DNA from 4 places in the Kribbella sp. C-35 genome. Region 3 is predicted to be linked to each of the others. Evidence: riboswitches for the same ligand, from Rfam matches in the RefSeq annotation. Region 3 holds a riboswitch; each other region holds the start of a gene.

Region 1 (2,195 bases), 820 kb from region 3:
CCGACGGAACCGGCGAGGGCGGCGCACGTGGAGAGCGCGTCGCCCAGCGCGGTTCGCCAGACATTCCGGCCGTCGACCACGCCGGCCACGACCGTCTTCTGGCGAAGTGATCGCAGCCCGGCGATCTGATCGACAAGGCCAGGGGCGGAGACGAGATCGAGGGCCAGACCGTCGACGCCGGTCGAGGTCAGCACGGGAAGCGCCGGACCTGGGTCGCCGAAGTACGTCGCGACCAGCAGGCGTGGCCGGTCGGTCAGGGCGGCGAGCTTCGTGTACGCGCGCTGCAGAGCGTCGAGCTCGGCCGGGGTGCGGTCCTGCACCAGCGCGGGTTCGTCGAGCTGTACCCAGTCGGTGTCCAGTTGGGCGAGCAACTCGGCGTACACGTCGACGAGTTGGTCCAGCAGGGTCAGCGGCTGGACGTCGTCGGACTTGGAGAGCAGCAGGAAGGTGAGCGGACCGATCAGGACCGGGCGGAGATTCACGTCGTACTCACGGGCTTCGGCCAGTTCGGTCAGGATCTTGGCCGGGTTCAGGGTGAAGCGGGTCTCGCGGTCGAGCTCGGGCACCAGGTAGTGATAGTTCGTGTCGAACCACTTGGTCAGCTCGAGCGGGGCGACGCCGTCGCGGCCGCGGGCCATCGCGAAGTACTGGTCGAGGTCGCCGAGGCCACGGAATCGGTCCGGAGCGACGCCGAAGAGCTGGACGTGGTCGAGCATCTGGTCGTAGTACGAGAAGGTGTTGCCGGGGATGGTGCCGAGGCCGCGGGACTTCAGGTCGAGCCAGGTCTCCGCCCGGAGCCGGCGGGCTGTGGTTTCGAGTTGCGTCGCGTCGCCGTCGGCCCAGTACTGCTCCAGCGCGTGCTTGAGTTCGCGGCCGGGGCCGATCCTCGGGTAGCCCAGGATGGTGGTGCCGAGGGTGTTGCCAAGAGTGTTACTGGTGTTCACGTCTCTCTCCTCGCGAGCGTGCCGATGGATCGGCGGATCGCTCGCGGGAAAACGCAGGGACCACGGGTACGCCGTGAGCCCGGGCGGGTCCTCCCACGAGACCACCGATCCCCCGCGCACCCGGGTTGGGCGTGCGGGCCGGCGGCAGGTCTTCGGACTCACGGGCAGACCGGCCAGGACCGGTGGACCTACTGGCCGTCGCTTCCCGGACGTTAGTCCAGTGCTTGTGACGGCGGTCGTTCCCGTTCACCGCTGCGGGGCAGTCCCGGATTCTCACCGGGTTCCCTCTTGCCTCGCCCAGCCACATCCTGCGTGACCACGCGAACCGTCGGCACGATCGAGCGTACGCGCGCCGGATGCGGTTCGGCGTACGGCGAGACCAACGCCACTACCGCAGGCGCCGCGCGACGGCCGGATCCGGGATCTCTCCGCGGACAATGGCCGCCAGCACGTCAACACCGTCGACGAGCCGAGGCCCCGGTCGCGCGAAGTACCCGTTGGCGTCCACGGCCCACACCGGAATGTCCGCCGGCAGGTCGCCCATCAGGAGCTCCGTCAACTCGGTAGCCCCATCAAGCCCGAACCCACACGGCGCGGACACCACCACCTCGGGCTGCGACTGCCGCACGGCTTCCCACGTGATCGCCTTCGACCGCTCCCCAGCCACCCCCAGCACATTCACCCCGCCCGCCACCGTCACCATCTCCGGCAACCAGTGCCCCGGCGCAAACGGCGGATCCGTCCACTCCAACAACGCGACTCGCGCACCACCACTGGCCCGCCTACCCAGCCGGGTCCGGAGGCTCTCCACCAACTGCGTGGCGTCTCGGCCGATTGCCTTTCCGATGGTCTCGATCGACTCGAGTATCTCGGTCAGGTTGTGCGGATCCGTGCTCACCACGTCCGCGCGACACCCCAGATAGTCAAGCGCCTCGTCGACATCCGTCACGTCGATCGCGCACACCGCACACAGGTCCTGGGTGATCACCACATCCGGGTCGAGCTCGCGCAACGCACCCGCGTCCAGGTGATACAGATCCTCCCCGGCCGCGACCATCCGACGTACAGCCGCGTCGATCTCGCCCGGTGTCAGACCCTCGGGCAGCGCGGTCGTCGACACGATCCGCCGGTGCGAGCAGCCGCCGGAAAGTCGCACTCGAAGGTGACCCCGACCACATCCGCACCGCCACCGAGCGCGAAACAGATCTCGGTCGCCGAAGGAAGCAACGACACGATCCGCACCCCGCAGAC
Region 2 (2,195 bases), on a different contig from region 3:
CCGGGCGATTTCGCCGTACCGCGCGGCCCACCGGGACAGCGCGACGCCGGCCCAGACCGCGAGCAGGCCGATCACCAGCGTCAGGAGATAGGTGACCGTACGGCGGGTGATCGTGTCCGGATCACCGACCGCGGGCGGGTTCGGCGGGTACTTGAGGAATGGGACCAGCACGATGCCGACGAAACCCGCCGCGGCGAGCCCGAGCGCGGCGTACGCGTCGTTCTCTGTCCGGAGCTTGCGGCGGAGCAGCGTGAACGCGACGGCGAACAGTCCGCCGAGCGCAACGCCGTACAGGCTGGTGGCGAGGAACAGCCCCGCTTTCTGGCCTTCACGGCTGACCAGCGGCTCTTCTTCCTCCGCCTGGTCAGCCTGGTCGGCATGGTCATGATCATGGGTGTGCGCGGCGCCGGCCTCTTCGATCGCGATCGCCGCGTCGACACGCGGCTCGCCCAGCACGTAGGCGAACGTTCCGGCCAGCAGGCCGGCGAAGAGTCCGACGATCAATCCGCGCACCAGGAGCGATCCGAAGGTGCGCATGTCGTCTAGTGGCTGTTCTTAATGACAGGGCACGCCGAGAAGGTGGCGACCGTCGTGCATCAGCTCGTGCAGGTACATCCCGGACCGGGACACCGCACCCTGGTCGAACCCGACCAGATACGCGAGCAGCAACATCAGGCCGACGCTGAGCAGCGCGGCAGCAAGAAGCTTGGGCGAGAGAGCCGGTACGGCGACCGACTGGGCAGGAGCTGCCATCTGAACTGAACCTCCTGGGGAAGTGCGCGTCCCCTTCGAAAGGCTGCGAGTGCCCGAGCGTCCTGACTTACGAGCCGAAACTCGATCACAGTGGCGCGGCCGCGCCGGCTTCTCACCGGCTTCCCTCATGGCACCGCAGGTTGACCCTCGAACCGTAGGGTCCCACCCACCCCCCGGTCAACGCACCACGGCACACCGGTGACCTATCCCACCCCAGGTGAGACAGCAGACGAGGGGTTATCCGCTGGTCTTGTGCCTTCTCCCCTGGTGTACGAGGGGAGAACCCCCAACGCGAGGGGATATCCAATTCTGTGTAGGCGGTGTGCGGCTCTCCGTCTACTCTGAGGAGATGCCGTCCGCTCATCACTTGTTTGCGTTTGCGATCACTGCGTTCATCATCATCGTCGTGCCGGGGCCGAGTGTGTTGTTCATTGTGGGGCGGGCGCTGGCGGTTGGGCGGCGCGAGGCCGTGTTGACGATGGTGGGGAACACGCTTGGCGCGGCGGTTTTGCTGGGTGGGATCTCGGTTGGGCTTGGGACGTTGATTGCTGCGAGTGCGGTGGCGCTGACCGTGGTGAAGCTCGTTGGGGCGGCGTACCTGATCTATCTCGGGGTGCAGGCGTTTCGGTCGCGGAAGTCGTTGGTCGAGGCGATGCGGGGTACCGCGAAACCGAGCAGTACCCGGCGGACCATCCGGCAGGGGTTCCTGGTGGGGGTGACGAATGCGAAGACGGCGGTGTTCTTTGCTGCTGTGCTGCCGCAGTTCGTCGACAAGGGGGCCAGTGCGCCGGCGTGGGCGCAGATCCTGGTGCTCGGGCTGATCTTCATCCTGATCGCGCTCTGCTCGGACAGCGTCTGGGCGTTCGTGGCCGGTACGGCGCGCGAGTGGTTCGCTCGCTCACCACGCCGGCTCGAGCTGGTCGGCGGCACCGGCGGCCTGATGATCATCGGCCTCGGCGCCAGCATCGCGGTGACAGGCTCTAAGGAGTAGCGGTACGGCGGCCTGCGGGTACTCCGAGGAGTGCGAGCAAGGCCGGGAGGCCGAAGGCGATCAGGTAGGCCAGCACGGCGGAGTGCGGTTCCATGGCTGCGAACAGCGAGCCGCCGATCGCGAGGATTGTTGCGGTTGACAACGAGTCGCTCAGCTGGAGGGCGGAGCTGTTGGCGCCCTGCTCGTCGCGTTCGGAGTACTCCAGGACCAGGACCGACAGCGTCGGGAACACGGTTCCCATGCCCAGGCCGGTGAGGCTCCAGCCGAGGATGCCGACCAGGATCGGGACGTCCGGGTTGAGCGTCAGCGCTGCCGTGACGATGCCGACCAGGATCGCGAGCATGCCGGCCTGCAGGAAGACCGCGTGGGAGAACGGCTGGTTCGGCCGACCGCGGTACCAGGACGCAGCGGACCAGCTCAGCGCGCTGACCGTCAGCACGAGCCCGGCGAG
Region 3 (2,195 bases):
TCGACGTACAACTCCCCCGGCGCCTCGTCCCACGCCCCGGTCATTGCCTCCTGCAACGATTCCGGCACCCGACCGAACCAGGTGGCGTACGTGGACAGGGGGACCTTCGCGACCGCGTTGGCCAACTGCTCGTCCGTCAGCCAGTCGACGTCGTGCCCGCCCGCCGCGATCAAGCGGTGAATCAGGCCGTCAGCTCCGTCCGCGCCCTGCAACTCGCTCAGATCGAGGTCGCCCAGGTCGTACCCGGCGTCCTTCAGCTGCCCGAGCAGCACGACCGCCGACGCAGGTGTGTCCAGGCCGACCGCGTTCCCGATCCGCGCGTGCTTGGTCGGGTACGAGGACAGCACCAGCGCGATCCGCTTCTCGGCCGGCGGAACATGCCGCAACCGGGCGTGCGCGACCGCGATCCCGGCCAGCCGCGCGCACCGCTCCGCGTCCGGCGCGTACCGTGCCAGACCGTCGGCGTCGTACGACTTGAACGAGAACGGGATCGTGATCAGCCGCCCGTCGAACTCCGGGATCGCCACCTGCGTCGCCGCGTCCAGCGGGCTGACGGCCGCGTCGCTCTCCACCCACTGCTCGCGGGTCGAGGTCAGCGCGAGGCCCTGGATCAACGGGATGTCGAGCGACGCCAGCGCGCCCGCGTCCCACGCGTCATCCGCACCGCCCGCGCTCGCGTTCGCCGCCACCGCGCCGCCGGCGGCGAGAAGCGTGGTGACCAGTACGTCGCACTTCCGCAGTAGATCGAAGAGCCCGACGTTCTCGGCCGGGTCGAGCCCGCGAAGAGTCCCGCAGTACACCGGAAGTGGTTGCGCGCCGGCCTCGGTGACCGCCGCCGCGAGCGCGTCGACGAAGGCGGTGTTCCCGGAGATCTCGTGCGCCCGGTAGTACACGATCCCCACCACAGGCCGGTCGTCGTCGACGAAGGACCCGCGGACGCCGTACGCCGGGAGCGCGTGCGGCGGCTCGAACTCGTCGCCGGTCAGCAGCAGCGTGTCGCGCAGGAAGCCGGCCAGGTTGCGCAGGTTGTCCGCGCCGCCTTCACGCAGGTAGGCGAGCGCCTCGGTGACCGCACCGGCGGGCACGGTCGACAGCGACATCAGCTCGGCGTCCGGGGCGGCCTCGCCGCTCACGACCACCGCGGGCTTCCCCGAGGCGAGGACCGCGTCGAGCCCGTCCTCCCACGCGCGGCGCCCGCCGAGCAGCCGGACGACGACGATCTCCGCGTCGTCGAGCAGCGGTCCGAGCCCGGCGAGATCGAGCCGGGCCGGGTTCGCCACGTTCCACCCGGCGTCGGCCGCGGCGGCCGCCAGCAGGTCGGTGTCGGCAGTGGACAGCAACAGCAGCTTCGCAGGCATGCGCACGCGTTCCTTTCCGAGGTATCCACGCCCCGATTCCAGGTACGACGGCGGCAGTTCCTGACTCCCCTTCACGGGTCACAGTGGCGGGACCGCCCCGGACTCACACCGGGTTCCTGCTGATGCCGTCGATGACGGCATGACTGTAGCCGACGGAGCTGCCGGCGTCGCCGGAGCAGGTGTGGAAGTCGTCCCACGTTGTCGCGTTGACCCGTGCACTGGCTTTGGTATAGGGCGGAAAGACAGGGTTTGTACTGCGGACGCCCTCCGGCGTCGCACGGCAACGTCTTCTTCAGCACAGGCCGATCCGGTTCCACCTGAGCTGAAGGAGACCATCATGCGCTTGAAGGCCTGGAGACTTCTGGTCGTCGTACTGGCCATCGGCCTCGTCGGTCCTGCCCTCGTCGCGGTGCCGAGCCAGGCCGGCGGCGTCCGGGCGGGTCCGGCGGTGATCACCCAGTGGAACACCATCGCCGGCCGGACGATCTACACGGAGAACGCCACCCCGGTCCCGGTGGGGAGCCTGTACTTCGGCTTCGTGTCGCTGGCCGTGTACGACGCGGTGGTGGCGATCGAAGGCCGGTACCAGCCGTACCTGAAGCAACCCAAGGTCCGCGGGAAGGCATCGTCGGAGGCAGCGGCCGCGACGGCGGCGTACGAGGTGCTGCGGTACTACTTCCCGGCCTCGGCCGCGCAGCTCGCGACCGACTACGCCGCCTCGCTCGGCGGCATTCCCGACGGCCGGTCCAAGGTCCGCGGAACCGAGGTCGGCCGGCACGCGGCCGCGACGCTGATCCAGGCCCGGCTCAACGACGGCAGAGGCGCGAACATCCAACT
Region 4 (2,195 bases), on a different contig from region 3:
GGCTCCGCGGCCGAACTCCTGATCGAGGCACTGCCCGCCGCGCCCGTGCTGACGCTCGCGGCCGCGGCCCAGCTCATCGACCGTTCCCAGCAGGCCGCCAACCAGGGCCTCGCCCGATTGGTCGAGACCGGCATCCTGCGCGAGCTCACCGACGGGCGCCGGAACCGCGTCTACGAGGCGCCCGAGCTGATCGACGCGTTCACCTTGCTGGAGCGTCGCTTCGCGAGTCCGGCCGCGGACACCCGGATCGAGCCGCCTAGCAGACCGGTCCCGGCAAGGCCAGAACCGACACACTAGGGGGTTTGACTTTCTGGTTGCGATCGAGCAAGAATTCGAACATATGTTCGATCGTACAGGGGAGTTGTGATGCCGGAGGCGTTCGACTGGGACATCCTGCACCGGCCGTCGGCGATGGCGATGGTCCGCGGCCAGCTCGGCTTCAGCTGGATGGTGCTGTCCGGGCGGCTCGCCCAACTGACCGACGAGCAGTACTTCTGGCGACCGGGCAGCGAGGCGCTCACCGTCGTACGGCGGCATTACACCGGGCGGTTCCGGCCGCTCGGGTCCGGCGAGTGGGTCGCGCAGTGGCCGGACGAGCCGGACCATCGCGGACCGCGGACGATCGCCTGGCTGATCGCGCATCTGACCGAGATGTTCTTCGAGCGCTGGGAGTGGACGTTCGGCGAGAGCCGGCAGGGGCGGGCCGACATCACGCTGCACGGCAACGCCCGGGACGCGGTCGCCTGGCTGACCTACTGGGTCGAGGCCTGGCAGGACGCGATCGCCGGTCTGGACGAGGACGCCGCGATGACGATCGGCCTGAGCCAGGCGAACGAACTGGACGCCGCCGAGCCGTTCGGCCACGTGGTCCTGCGACTGAATCGCGAGCTGATCCATCATGGCTCGGAGATCATGACACTCCAGGATCTCTACGCGGTCGCAGCGTGAGGACCACAAGATGTGCGACACGCGGCGTGGCGCTCCCACAAGATATAGATCTTCCCACCTAGCATCACTACTACTGGTGGTTCGGAGCGGTTGGCACCACAAGATGTTGATCATTCCGAGGCAACAGGGGAATCCGGTGCGAATCCGGAGCTGCCCCGCAACGGTGTGTGGACGTGCTGTCGAGGCGTGTCCGCGAGCCCGGATACCTGCCACCGGTGCGTGCACCGCCGGTGCACGCGGTCCGAGATCTCGCGGGTGGGTCGCAGGGCGGACGGCAGTGTTCCCCGGCCGGTGCTGCCGGTCCCGTCATGCGCCCGCTCGCGTGGTCCCGGGTCACCGAACTCTTCTGGAGCGCACACCTGTGACCATTGCTTCCTCATCATCTGTGGCTGCATCACCTGTTTGGGGGGACCTTCGAACAGAACTGACCGTCATCCGCCGCGACGGCAGCAGTACGCCGTTCGACGCCGGCAAGATCTCCGTCGCCGTGACGAAGGCGTTCCTCGCCGTCGAGGGCGCCGACGCGGGCGCCACCCACCGGGTCCGTGACCTGGTCGCCGACCTGACCGGCCGGGTCGTCACCGCCTTGACCAGCCGCGGCGACACGCGCCGCAGCGTGCAGGTCGAGGACATCCAGGACCAGGTCGAGCTGGCGCTGATGCGCGCCGGCGAGCACCAGGTCGCCCGCGCCTACGTGCTGTACCGCGAGGAGCGGACCAAGGCCCGCACCGCCGCCGACCCGACCGGCGTCACCGAGAAGCCGGCGCTGACCGTCCGCGCGGCCGACGGCAGCCGGTCCCCGCTCGACGTCGACCGGCTCCGGGTGATCGTCGCCGAGGGCGCCTCCGGACTCGACGCGGTCGACCCCGAACTGATCCTGAACGAGACCCTCGGCGCCTGCTACGACGGCATCGCACACCACGAGGTCGAGCTCGCGCTGGTGATGGCCGCGCGGTCGTACGTCGAGACCGAGCCGCAGTACAGCTTCGCCGCGTCCCGCCTGCTGCTGGACCAGATCCGCCGCGAGGCGCTGGGCCGCGTCCACGGCGAGCCCCGGCAGGCCAGTCAGGCCGACATGAGCACCGCGTACGTCGACTACTTCCCGCGCTACATCCAGACCGGTATCGAGGCCGGCCAGCTCGATCCCGAGCTCGGCCGCTTCGACCTCGACCGGCTCGCCGCGGCGATCAAGCCCGAGGCCGATCTGAACTTCACCTTCCTCAGTTTGCAGACGCTCTACGACCGGT

The links. Region 3 has a riboswitch for cobalamin ahead of cobN (cobaltochelatase subunit CobN). Riboswitches for the same ligand answer to the same signal wherever they lie in the genome.
Region 1: another riboswitch for cobalamin. It lies ahead of metE (5-methyltetrahydropteroyltriglutamate--homocysteine S-methyltransferase); the one in region 3 lies ahead of cobN (cobaltochelatase subunit CobN).
Region 2: another riboswitch for cobalamin. It lies ahead of ACLJOO_RS10210 (CbtB domain-containing protein); the one in region 3 lies ahead of cobN (cobaltochelatase subunit CobN).
Region 4: another riboswitch for cobalamin. It lies ahead of ACLJOO_RS42020 (ribonucleoside-diphosphate reductase subunit alpha); the one in region 3 lies ahead of cobN (cobaltochelatase subunit CobN).

Annotation. Positions count from the first base shown of each region.
Region 1 covers NZ_JAJPWG010000002.1:1,070,124-1,072,318, reverse strand. Annotated here, with positions in the region: gene metE (5-methyltetrahydropteroyltriglutamate--homocysteine S-methyltransferase) at 1-944, opposite strand, end outside; cobalamin riboswitch at 1,070-1,289, opposite strand; gene ACLJOO_RS17605 (cobalamin-binding protein) at 1,333-2,100, opposite strand.
Region 2 covers NZ_JAJPWG010000001.1:2,017,236-2,019,430, forward strand. Annotated here, with positions in the region: gene ACLJOO_RS10205 (CbtA family protein) at 1-537, opposite strand, end outside; gene ACLJOO_RS10210 (CbtB domain-containing protein) at 556-753, opposite strand; cobalamin riboswitch at 790-921, opposite strand; gene ACLJOO_RS10215 (LysE family translocator) at 1,103-1,744, shown strand; gene ACLJOO_RS10220 (MFS transporter) at 1,734-2,195, opposite strand, start outside.
Region 3 covers NZ_JAJPWG010000002.1:247,481-249,675, forward strand. Annotated here, with positions in the region: gene cobN (cobaltochelatase subunit CobN) at 1-1,358, opposite strand, end outside; cobalamin riboswitch at 1,393-1,539, opposite strand; gene ACLJOO_RS13900 (vanadium-dependent haloperoxidase) at 1,696-2,195, shown strand, end outside.
Region 4 covers NZ_JAJPWG010000009.1:208,932-211,126, forward strand. Annotated here, with positions in the region: gene ACLJOO_RS42010 (Fic family protein) at 1-297, shown strand, start outside; gene ACLJOO_RS42015 (DinB family protein) at 367-948, shown strand; cobalamin riboswitch at 1,009-1,177, shown strand; gene ACLJOO_RS42020 (ribonucleoside-diphosphate reductase subunit alpha) at 1,334-2,195, shown strand, end outside.